DNA from 2 places in the Paenibacillus sp. strain BS8-2 genome. Region 2 is predicted to be linked to the other one. Evidence: predicted binding sites of a transcription regulator. Region 2 holds the regulator's gene; the other holds the start of a gene.
What was found. Region 2 encodes LexA, which represses DNA repair genes until DNA is damaged. Its sites were predicted from a motif close to CGAACATATGTTCG; they were not measured.
Positions count from the first base shown of each region.

Region 1: ACX1C1_RS08990 (ImmA/IrrE family metallo-endopeptidase) is a predicted target of LexA. The motif match lies at 2,268-2,281, and genes of this name have one in related genera.

Region 1 is NZ_CM137010.1:2,058,424-2,063,742, reverse strand. Features, by position in the region: gene ACX1C1_RS09005 (phosphodiester glycosidase family protein) at 1-478, opposite strand, end outside; gene ACX1C1_RS09000 (hypothetical protein) at 1,036-1,524, opposite strand; gene ACX1C1_RS08995 (helix-turn-helix domain-containing protein) at 1,705-2,172, shown strand; gene ACX1C1_RS08990 (ImmA/IrrE family metallo-endopeptidase) at 2,300-2,950, shown strand; gene ACX1C1_RS08985 (hypothetical protein) at 2,977-3,381, shown strand; gene ACX1C1_RS08980 (GNAT family N-acetyltransferase) at 3,560-4,624, shown strand; gene ACX1C1_RS08975 (hypothetical protein) at 4,827-5,319, opposite strand, start outside.
Region 2 is NZ_CM137010.1:4,437,343-4,442,661, reverse strand. Features, by position in the region: gene ACX1C1_RS19145 (hypothetical protein) at 1-449, opposite strand, end outside; gene ACX1C1_RS19140 (DUF896 domain-containing protein) at 450-656, opposite strand; gene ACX1C1_RS19135 (LysM peptidoglycan-binding domain-containing protein) at 915-1,286, opposite strand; gene lexA (transcriptional repressor LexA) at 1,444-2,067, shown strand; gene ACX1C1_RS19125 (acetylglutamate kinase) at 2,133-2,735, opposite strand; gene glnA (type I glutamate--ammonia ligase) at 2,899-4,227, opposite strand; gene ACX1C1_RS19115 (MerR family transcriptional regulator) at 4,257-4,667, opposite strand; gene ACX1C1_RS19110 (methionine gamma-lyase family protein) at 4,729-5,319, opposite strand, start outside.

The DNA.
Region 1 (5,319 bases), 2.4 Mb from region 2:
TACCCTCTTTCGCAATTACATCATTGACACCAGAGGCTTTTTCATTGACATCAAGTTTTTGATAAAAGCTTTGGAAAGAGTCTCCCTCATTTAAAAATAGGCTTAATCCACCGATTGCCCATGTCACCTGCCCGTTTGGGTAAGGTGGAATCGAGAGATCGTCACGGAAATGATGGACTACTGCTGCCGTAGTTGAGTTTGTTCCATACACGTTAAGTCGGTAAAAGGTTCCACGATTTAGAACCTTGCTCGCTGTTCCATTAATAGTACCTGTACCACTACTTCCAACAGCTGAGTTGTTTTTAATGGCTATCCCAAGTAGGGTGGAACCGCTGAAAAAAGTACCATTTACTCCGAATTTTCCAGAAGACATTACTGTACCAGCGATTGCATCGACAGAAACGCTCGATACGTCAGCCTCAATGCATTTAACCGTGTTGCCGTTCCAAGTTGTTTGAGAATAAGTTGCTGTTGTCATTTACATCACCTCATCATTTTTTTAGGATTCAAGTATGTGGCCATCAACTTGTTCCTTATATGTAAAGGTGAAATCAAATAAAGGAAAATCAACCCATTTAAATCTTTTTTCCTCTTATACTAAAGTTAGCTCATCAGACACGTCCTCATCTTGAAAACCATTGGTATGCGCAACCTACAAGCTCGCTATCCATCGATGCCAGCGTCATCGGCGCCTCCTAGGATAAAGTCACCTTCAAAAGCCGCCAGTCCGCCTCATCCTAAGCGCCATTTGACATCTACAGCTCAATGGATATTTACCTCCTAGCCCCCGCTAGTACACATCAAAAAAGAACATTTGTTCGTATTTCGACAACTAAAGCTTAACACGGGAACAGCCCCGCGTGTCCCCCAAACTACCACCAATCATCCACCATGAATTACAAAAAAAGAAAAATCCTTTATCCGAGCCACCCGTTACGGACTGGTTCGATAAAGGATTTAGCGATGTAATCAAATGCCTGGCATTAAGAAAAACGGATGACGGCCCGCCATGACCATTATGCAAAGACGCGCCGCCTAGTCTTTGCCACTCTCCCAGTAGAGCAGTCCCCATAGCTTCAGCGTAATCGCGACCGAGCATACTCCATCGCCTATGCGGCGGTCGAGCGTTGAGCTTTTTTCTCCCCTCCTCATATAATATAGCGTTTCGGAATACGAATGCCCCTTCAAGTAGCGCAGCGTCACCGCCTGTCTAGCTTCTTCGTCCCGAATCATTGCAACCGCCCGCTCGATCGCATTACTGACGATTTCGCACTCTTCTGCGGCAAGCTTCTGATTATGCGCGACTTGCACGGCGTTGGCGGTACGGTTGCCATATATCTCGTCGCCGTCGATTCGTCTCGTCCGCTCGCTTTCATACAGAGTCGTCTTGATCAGCTCTTCATGCTCCCGGTAATCCCGCACCACGAGCTTTAGCTGTATATAGTTTCGCAATATGCGCTGCGCTTGCTGCTTCTCCTCCGGTGTCGGCTTCGCGAGTACGTTCTTCGTTACTTGTCCTTTCAATGCGATCTCCTCCAATGTACAAGATTCTTGTACTTTTTGTCCTCATATTAAGGACAAGAGTCTTGCATGTCAATTCAAAAGTACAAGATCCTTGTTTTTGTTGCAAAAAAACAGAATTAATGTACAATATACTTGTACTTTACCTTTTGCGAATCATTTGTCATGCTAGGAGAGATTCCTGTGTTCAGAGCCGATCGGTTAACGGAACGAAGAAAGCTTCATAAGCTCACGCAAGAGCAGCTTGCGAGACTAGTTGACCTGACCAAGGCCGCGATCGGCAACTACGAGCAAGGACGAAGCGCCCCGCCGTACGAGACGTTGATCGTTCTCGTGGACGCGCTTCAGACCAATGCGGATTATTTGCTGGGACTTACGGACGATCCAGAAGCGAAGACGCCAGTCAAACCGAATTCCGACAATCACCCGGATTCGAATCATCCCTCTAATGATGCAAGAGACCGGTCCGCTATTAGCAAGCATCAAGGGACCCTCTCGGAACCCGGCATCTACATCGCCTACCTCGGCGGACCGCCGGAAGAGATGGACGAGGAAGAAGCCGAGCATCTAAAGCGCGAGCTGGAGATGTTCCGCGCATTTAAGGAGAAACGGCGCAGAGACAGAGAAGCTGGCGGCAATGATCCAGCTTGAAGCCACCGTACCTAGCGCGCTCTTCTAGCGAATTGAATATACACGCAACATCAATTAGTAAAACCCCCAGCGGGTTTTATTTTTGGCCATACATACGAACATACATTCTTGTATTTGGGAGGTCGTCATGGAAGAGCTGGATTTCGAGCTGTACCGTCCGACGGACATGGAGCTTTGGATTGGGTCAATCTACGAAAGAAACGGCATTCATTATCCGGGGGATCTGGATGATTGGGATCATATTGCCTCGCTATTCGGCGTTCATCTGGCATATACAGAAGGAGAGACCAAGGTCATTTATGACGAAGACGGGGATTGCATGATTTTCTTGAATATGCATCTGGAGCAGTCAGAGCAGCGCCTCGCATTCTTCCATGAGCTTAGCCACCCCGCGCTTCACGCGGGAGATCAACGTCAGCTGCCGCCTGCCTTTGTCCATCTGCAAGAATCGCAGGCCGCCCACTTTCAGCTCTATAGCGCAATTCCTTATCCGATGCTAAGGGAACTCGATCATCTTCGTGAGCAGCCCCACTACCATCGGCTGATCGCCGGAGCGTTCGGCGTGCCGCTGGCTTTTGCGGAAACCCGACTGGAGCGAATCGCTGCACGGATGCGACAGGAGAAATCTGATCTCAACCTCCGTGCCAAGCTGGCCTCTCTATCGGCCAAAGTGTGCGGCTACGATAATCCGGAAGCCGCCGAGCGGCTTCTTGCACAATTGGCACGTCAGACGGCACAAAGGAAAAGGAACGATGCGTCTAGAAGACATTCCAACTAAGGTATTGGAAAGGAGTTGCAGCGGTCGTGGAGTTAACAATGAACGTCTATTATGAAGAAGACGGAGACAGTGGTCTGCATATCCCCATCTGGATTTTGCTTCATCCTGCCGCAGGATTGGACTGGAGCACAACACTCTACATACGACTTGATGGACCGTTCCAAGCTCAAGGACTAGACGAATGGGATGCGGAGTTGCTTGCCATTAGCGTACCGAGTCACGTCTACGTCAGACATCCCCAGAATCCTGCTTTGCTCGGTATCCATCTGCCATCGCTGCGAATTTATATCGACCGGCAGACCTCAATTGCGTTTGATCCCGTCAGCCATCTGGATATTGACCGTCTCCTGCTTCGTATCTCCGATGTGGAAGACGTACTGCAATACAATGTGCGGGCCGTGCTGCCTAGACACTTGGCGGGCACGCGCTAGACACGTACGAATCCGCCCAGACTGCAGAGAGCTCCAAGATGATCCGTTCGCAAGCCGGTGCACCTATTTCCACCTACCATCACGCAGTAATGTTCGATTCATAGTCAACTTCTCCCTATCCGCTGCAGCCGATCGTACATGATAATGCAGGTAGAACGAATCCAGGGAGGATCGTAATATGGATACAAACAGAAACCATGTAATAAAAGGCAAAGAAAGCAATTCAGCAAAGCGGTTTGAGATTACGCTGCGGCCGCTGCGTCTGCCTGAGGATTATGCGCCTCTCGCAGCATTGTTAAATGAATATTGGCCGGAGCCGACATCCGCCGAACGGTTGGAGCAAGAGGATGGCAAGTTATACGAGACGGGCCATACCTGGAGAGATGACAACGGACTGCTGGCAGGGTATGACCGCACTAGATATGTGGCTGTCACGGAGCATGGAGAACTGATCGGATATGTATGGTCGTGGCGGGCTCCTTGGACGGAGCCGGGCTATCTATGCAACACGCTGGTCGTCAAGCAAACGTACCGCGAGCAAGGTGTAGGAGAAGCGCTGCTGCGTCATGCTTACGCATGGGCCACGGAGCTGGGCGCATCTTCGCTGATCACCGAGGTGTGGGACGACCATCCGGAAGCCCTGCACTTCGCACTTCGCCGCGGTTTCATGGTGGAGAGACATAGTTACCAATCCGTGCTTCGGTTGAATCAAGTACCCGCACATATTCACGCAATGGATCCGCAAGCCTTGCTCACATCCAATGGACTTCGACTGCTTACCCTTGCAGACGAGCCCGGAGAGGAGAGCAAGCATAAGCTCTTCGAGTTGGCGGCGGCCACGATGATCGATATACCTAGCTTCCTTGGCGATATACCTGATTTCGATCAGTGGAAGAAGTGGTATCTCGAGGTTGACGGCCATAAGCCTGAATTGACATGGATTGCGGCTGACGGCGCTCGGTTCGTTGGAATGACCAATGTGCTTCACATCGAAGCAACGAACGGCTTGTATCATGAATATACAGGGGTTGACAGAGAATACAGGAGCAAAGGGGTTGCGTTGGCACTCAAGCTTCAGTCGATTCGCGCGGGTATTGAAATCGGCGGCGATTACATCAGGACGGACAATGACTCCATGAACGCTCCTATCCTGGCGATCAACCGCAAACTCGGCTATGAGCCTCTGCGAGGCATGTACCGGATCCTGGCGTCGTTGGAAAAGGTGCAGGAAGCGCTGGAATAGACGCCATAAAGGATCAGCGACTCCTATAACACAAACACCATTGCTGTCATTCTAATGGACACCAACATTCCTTAACACGCGGGATTGGCATTTATTCGCCACGTCCCGCGACTTTGGGGCATGTATGTCCATTAGAATCTGTGCATGGTCATCTTTCGCTCATGTACAATCAATGAAAATATACAATCAATGAAAATTCGTATTATTGCCTCTTAACGTGCAGCCCCTTAGGCAACGCAAGCATCAGCATCGGTCTTACAGCATCCGTCACAAGACCTCCATCCCTGCGCGGAACGGAGCCTACGACGATAAACATCGTGTCGCCAACGATCTCCGTACGCCATATCTCTGTATCAATCGAAGAGAGGGGTTGCTCCGACCAGTAACGAATCTGCCCCATCAAACGAACCTCGCGCGTCTCCGTCTCGCTGATCGAAACGCCATCCGTCGCTTGAACGACGATCTTCTTTACTTCAGCCGGTACAGACACGCCTTCCGTTTCCACGAATGCGGTGCGCTGCGTCATCCCCACACTCGTCCGTAATTCATCAAAGACGCCCGTCGACATAAGCAGCGCGAGCACCAGACTAGCCGCACCGATCATGCCCACAAAAAACACACTAATCCAATCATATCTGACTATCGTATCCCGGCTGCCCGACATCTTGAGATACAGCAGCAGCTCGAGGCCAAGC
Region 2 (5,319 bases):
ATACGGGAAAATGTCCATCCGCCGCCCTTCTTGGGCAGAATGGTAACATATCCATCCTGAACTCGAATTGCGCTAATGTCCGCTACATTCAACCTTTTGTCTCCCATCATACGGCGTGATTGCACATAATCTTTGCCGATCTTGAGATAAGGCTTGCGGAAATAAAATAACGCCGCCAACACCAAATATGCGCCGATCGTCAGTAGATTCAGTGAATCCCAAGTGGTATCTGGACCCATCGAGCTCGTAGCAACAAACGCGCCGATGAACAATATCAGTAATATTGGCAACACATAGTTGCGCCCCGTAAGTCTGTCAGCCTTCTCCGCGTTCATCACGAGTTGGCCCGTGCCTTGTTTTTTCCTTTGTTTGTTAATGGTTGTCATATTTTTGCGTACTTTACGCTCCCATGAACGTGACAGATAAACTCCTCCTTCTCTTGCTTTCAATTAATGTTTTGTTCCGTTTCCATCTCCGTTTTCTTCATCTTCTACATATTTGATGGAATCAAGCTGTTGTTTGAAGTTGCTCTTAAAATTGTTTAAATATTGCTGACGCAGAACATCTCGTTCCTTCAGTTCTTCTTCATTTAATCCAACCGTCTTGTTCTTACGCGACAGCTCGTTAATTCGCTCAATCAACTTGTCGATATCCATATCTTTAGCCCCTTTCTCTAGATGCAAACATAATACTCCTACTTTGACATTTTCAACGTTGCATTGTCAAGGTGCAGCAGTCTGTATGGGCATAGTGTCAAAAAAACGACAAAAAGAACAACCACGTAAGCAGTTGCTCTTCATGCAGATATCAAATATATGAAGATACTCATAATTGGAAATACCTTGAGAATCATCTATTCGTACAAGAGCATATACGAGGCCATTGCTCATTGAATGTTAAACAAGTCATTCCTACTAGATCTCAGGAATGATCAATATCTGTCCCGGATGAATAGTCTCAGAACTTAAGCTGTTGCGATCCTTGATAGAAAACACCATATAACCGATATCGTTACCGTCTGTGTGATGACTCGCAATACTCCAAAGCGTGTCACCGCTTCCGACCGTAACCACCTGCTCGTTAACGCCAGCCGCCTCTACTTCCGTCCCCGATGCCTGTGTCACAAAGATTAGAAAGCTGCTAAAAACAAGGATGAATACCATAATACTAGCAACCATCTTAATTAGATGTTTTCGCAGAAACTGAAATCGAGCGGTTTCCTGAACTTCGACACGTCCTGTATATAAGGAACGGTAAGAGCTTGTACTTGGATTCATTATCATCATTATCAGCACCCCAAACATTTGTTCTGTTTTTAATTTAACACGAACAAACGTTTCCGTCAATAATAAATGCGAACATTTGATCCTCAGAACTTATGTTTGTACGAACGGCGGTTCTGTGCTATAATTTGACACAATAAGATGAATGGAGTTGATGAACGTGTCGAAGATTTCCAAACGGCAAAATTCGATCCTTGAATTTATAAAGCAAGAAGTTCGAGATAAAGGTTATCCGCCATCCGTAAGGGAAATTGCCGAAGCAGTCGGCTTGCTGTCCAGCTCGACGGTACACGGTCATCTGGATAGGCTGGAGAAGAAGGGATTTATACGTCGCGATCCTACGAAACCTCGCGCAATCGAAATTTTAAGCCAGGATGATAACGACAATGTCATTCATATGCCTGTCGCGCAAGTGCCGATCGTCGGTAAGGTTACGGCAGGTATTCCTATCACAGCGACGGAGAACATTGAAGATTATTTCCCGCTTCCTGCTCATTACGTCGGCGACAATAATAATGTTTTCATTCTTAATGTAATCGGAGAAAGTATGATCGAAGCCGGCATACATAATGGCGACTACGTCATCGTACGCCAACAGCAGACTGCAAACAATGGCGATATCGTCGTTGCAATGACCGAAGACGACGAAGCAACGGTCAAAACTTTTTATAAAGAGAAGGATCACATCAGGCTTCAACCGGAGAACGACACCATGGAGCCCCTGCGTCTGAGCAATGTTACGATACTCGGTAAAGTCATCGGACTTTTCCGCGATATTCATTAATGTAATTCGTTAGTATCATAATTGAAGGTCGGTAAGGGATGTTATCCCTTGCCGACCTTTTTGATTTAGATGAAATATGAAGGAAATTGCTTCAGTATGCCTCCAGTCATAACATCGGCCATTTCAAGTGCTTGCGGTTCAATCAAATCATTAGTAGCTATGTTCTTCGCATAATCTCCATCTAGCCTCGCGGTAACTTCTTCACTTAACAGTTTTAAATGATCATACATCATATGCTGCCAATCCGCTTTGGACCAGAATGGATTGATGCTGCTGAGCAACTCTGCAATTTGATCCGCGTTTATGAACCATCTTTTCTGAGCGTCCTCGGCCTTCACAGCATCTTGATCTCTTAGAGCGGCAACCAATTCTGCGGCGATCGTTAGATGCTCGGTGAACAATTTAACAAATTGATCTGCGACAACTGTTCCGTAAAGCGGAGCTAATATTTGCCCAAAATCTACAGGATTACGAAGCAATCGCTTGATCGTATCTTCTTGATCGGGATATTGGCCAACGATACTATTTACAGCCAATCTTGTCCAATAAATATGCTGCTCCCATAATGCACGAAGCGTTCTATTTAATTCAACTTTCGCGGGATTCCATACACATCCTACATCCTTTCGGATGAAGTAGTAAGGATAATAAGGGAAAAATCCGTACATGTTGAACACCTACTTTGTTTCTTACAGCATATGGACGCTTCATTACGTCGGTTACATGAGTCCAGGCTATTGATTATCCACCTCCGATTCGGAACAAAGAACAACAAAAAAGAGGCATCCGAAGAAGGATTAGTTCTTCGAATACCTCTTAGTTTCATCTATTTTAGTACAGGCTCAGGTACTGATCTCTTTCCCATTGGTGAACCTGCGTGCGGTACATATCCCATTCGATTTCTTTCAGCTCGTAGAAGTGCGCCAGAGCATGATCTCCAAGTGCTTCGCAGATAATGTCGCTGCGGAGCATCTCGTCGAGCGCTTCCTTAAGATCGACTGGAAGGCTAGGAATGCCAGCATCGATACGCTCTTCTTCTGTCATGATGTAGATATTACGATCCGTTGGAGCCGGAAGCTCGTACTGGTTCTGGATGCCGTCAAGACCTGCTTTAAGCATAACCGCAAGAGCCAAATATGGATTTGCCGCCGGGTCTGGATTACGGACCTCAACGCGTGTCGAAAGACCGCGTGACGCTGGAATACGAATCATCGGCGATCGGTTGCTCGCAGACCATGCAACGTAACAAGGTGCTTCATATCCTGGTACGAGACGTTTGTAAGAGTTGACAGTTGGATTCGTAATGGCTGCCATTGCACGCGCATGCCTCAGGATGCCCGCCATATAGTAACGAGCGGTGTCGCTTAGACCCAGCTTGTCCTTCTCGTCGTAGAACATATTCGTGTTATCTTGGAATAACGACTGGTGACAATGCATGCCGGAGCCATTGACTCCAAACAGCGGCTTAGGCATAAACGATGCATGTAAGCCATGAACACGAGCAATCGTCTTAACAACGAGCTTAAAGGTTTGAATTTGGTCAGCTGCTTTGATTGCATCAGCATATTTAAAGTCAATTTCGTGTTGACCAGGTGCAACCTCATGGTGAGAAGCCTCGATCTCAAAGCCCATCTCTTCCAATGTTAGAACAATCTCGCGGCGGCAATTCTCGCCTAGATCCATTGGGGCAAGATCAAAGTATCCGCCTTGGTCGTTTAATTCCGTCGTTGGTTCACCGCGTTCGTCTGTCTTGAACAAGAAAAATTCCGGCTCCGGACCAACATTCATGGCTGTATAACCAAGATCTTCCGCTTCTTTCAGCGCGCGCTTAAGAATGCCGCGCGGGTCGCCGGCGAATGGAGTGCCGTCTGGCATATAGATGTCACAGATCAATCTAGCAACTCGGTCTTGCGTTACCCAAGGGAATACAACCCATGTATCAAGATCAGGGTATAAATACATGTCAGATTCTTCAATCCGAACATAACCTTCTATAGAAGAACCATCGAACATCATCTTGTTATCGAGCGCCTTATCTAATTGGCTGACTGGGATTTCAACGTTTTTAATCGTGCCTAACAAATCGGTAAATTGCAAACGAATGAATCGCACGTTTTGCTCCAGCGTAATGCGCTTGATGTCCTCTTTTGTGTAACTCACAGAATCATCTCCTTTAGTCATTCTCGTCATTACCGTTTATTAAAGAAACGGGTTAATTGTCCTTCAATCATGGAAGGACGACCCGGTCTCTTCTCCAGCAATTGCTGTTTGAGCAGACGGTGAAGCTGCTGATCTGACAACTCGCGGCGCTTCACTTCGGATTGCTCGCTAACAATGGTGGCGTCGTCCGATTCTTTGGATACCGGATTCATGACCTGCTTGATACCGGCGATATTTACGCCCTTCTCTATCAAGGATTTGATTTCTAGCAGTCTTTCGACGTCATTAAACGAGAACAACCGTTGATTGCCTGCGGTTCTGGCAGGCACGATCAATTCGTGCTGCTCGTAATATCGGATCTGCCTTGCTGTTAAATCGGTCAGCTTCATTACGATGCCGATCGGGAACAAGGCCATATTTCTGCGTATTTCATCTGCCATGTCGCATCAACCTTCCAGTCGATCATTTATAGCTACATTGTATCCTCACGCCACAAATGTGTCAAGTTATGTAAGGTTTAATCACAATTAATCCGCTGTAAACCAGCTTCTCTAGCGCAGTCAGAACCCCATATTTGGCATGTCCGTACGTAAGCCCGCCTTGCATGTAGGCGATATACGGCTCCCTGATCGGAGCGTCTGCTGAAAGCTCGAGACTTCCCCCTTGCATAAACGTTCCTGCTGCCATAATGACAGGATTATCGTAACCAGGCATATCCCACGGCTCAGGAACAACATGAGCATCCACAGCTGCCGCCTGCTGAATTCCTTGTACAAATGCAATAAGCGGCTCGGCTTGTCCGAACTTAACAGCTTGTATCAGATCCGTTCTGGATTCGTTCCAAGCAGGTTTCGTCTCAAACCCTAATCTTTCGAACATCGCCGCGGCAAGAATACTGCCTTTAACCGCTTGTCCAACCATGTGAGGAGAAAGGAACAAGCCTTGATACAATGAACGCAGCGTCCCTAACATGGCGCCTACATCGCCTCCGATCCCTGGCGCGGTGAGACGATAGGATGCAGCTTCAACCAAGTCTTGCCTTCCGGCAATGTAACCTCCGGTCTCCGCAATGCCTCCGCCTGGATTCTTGAT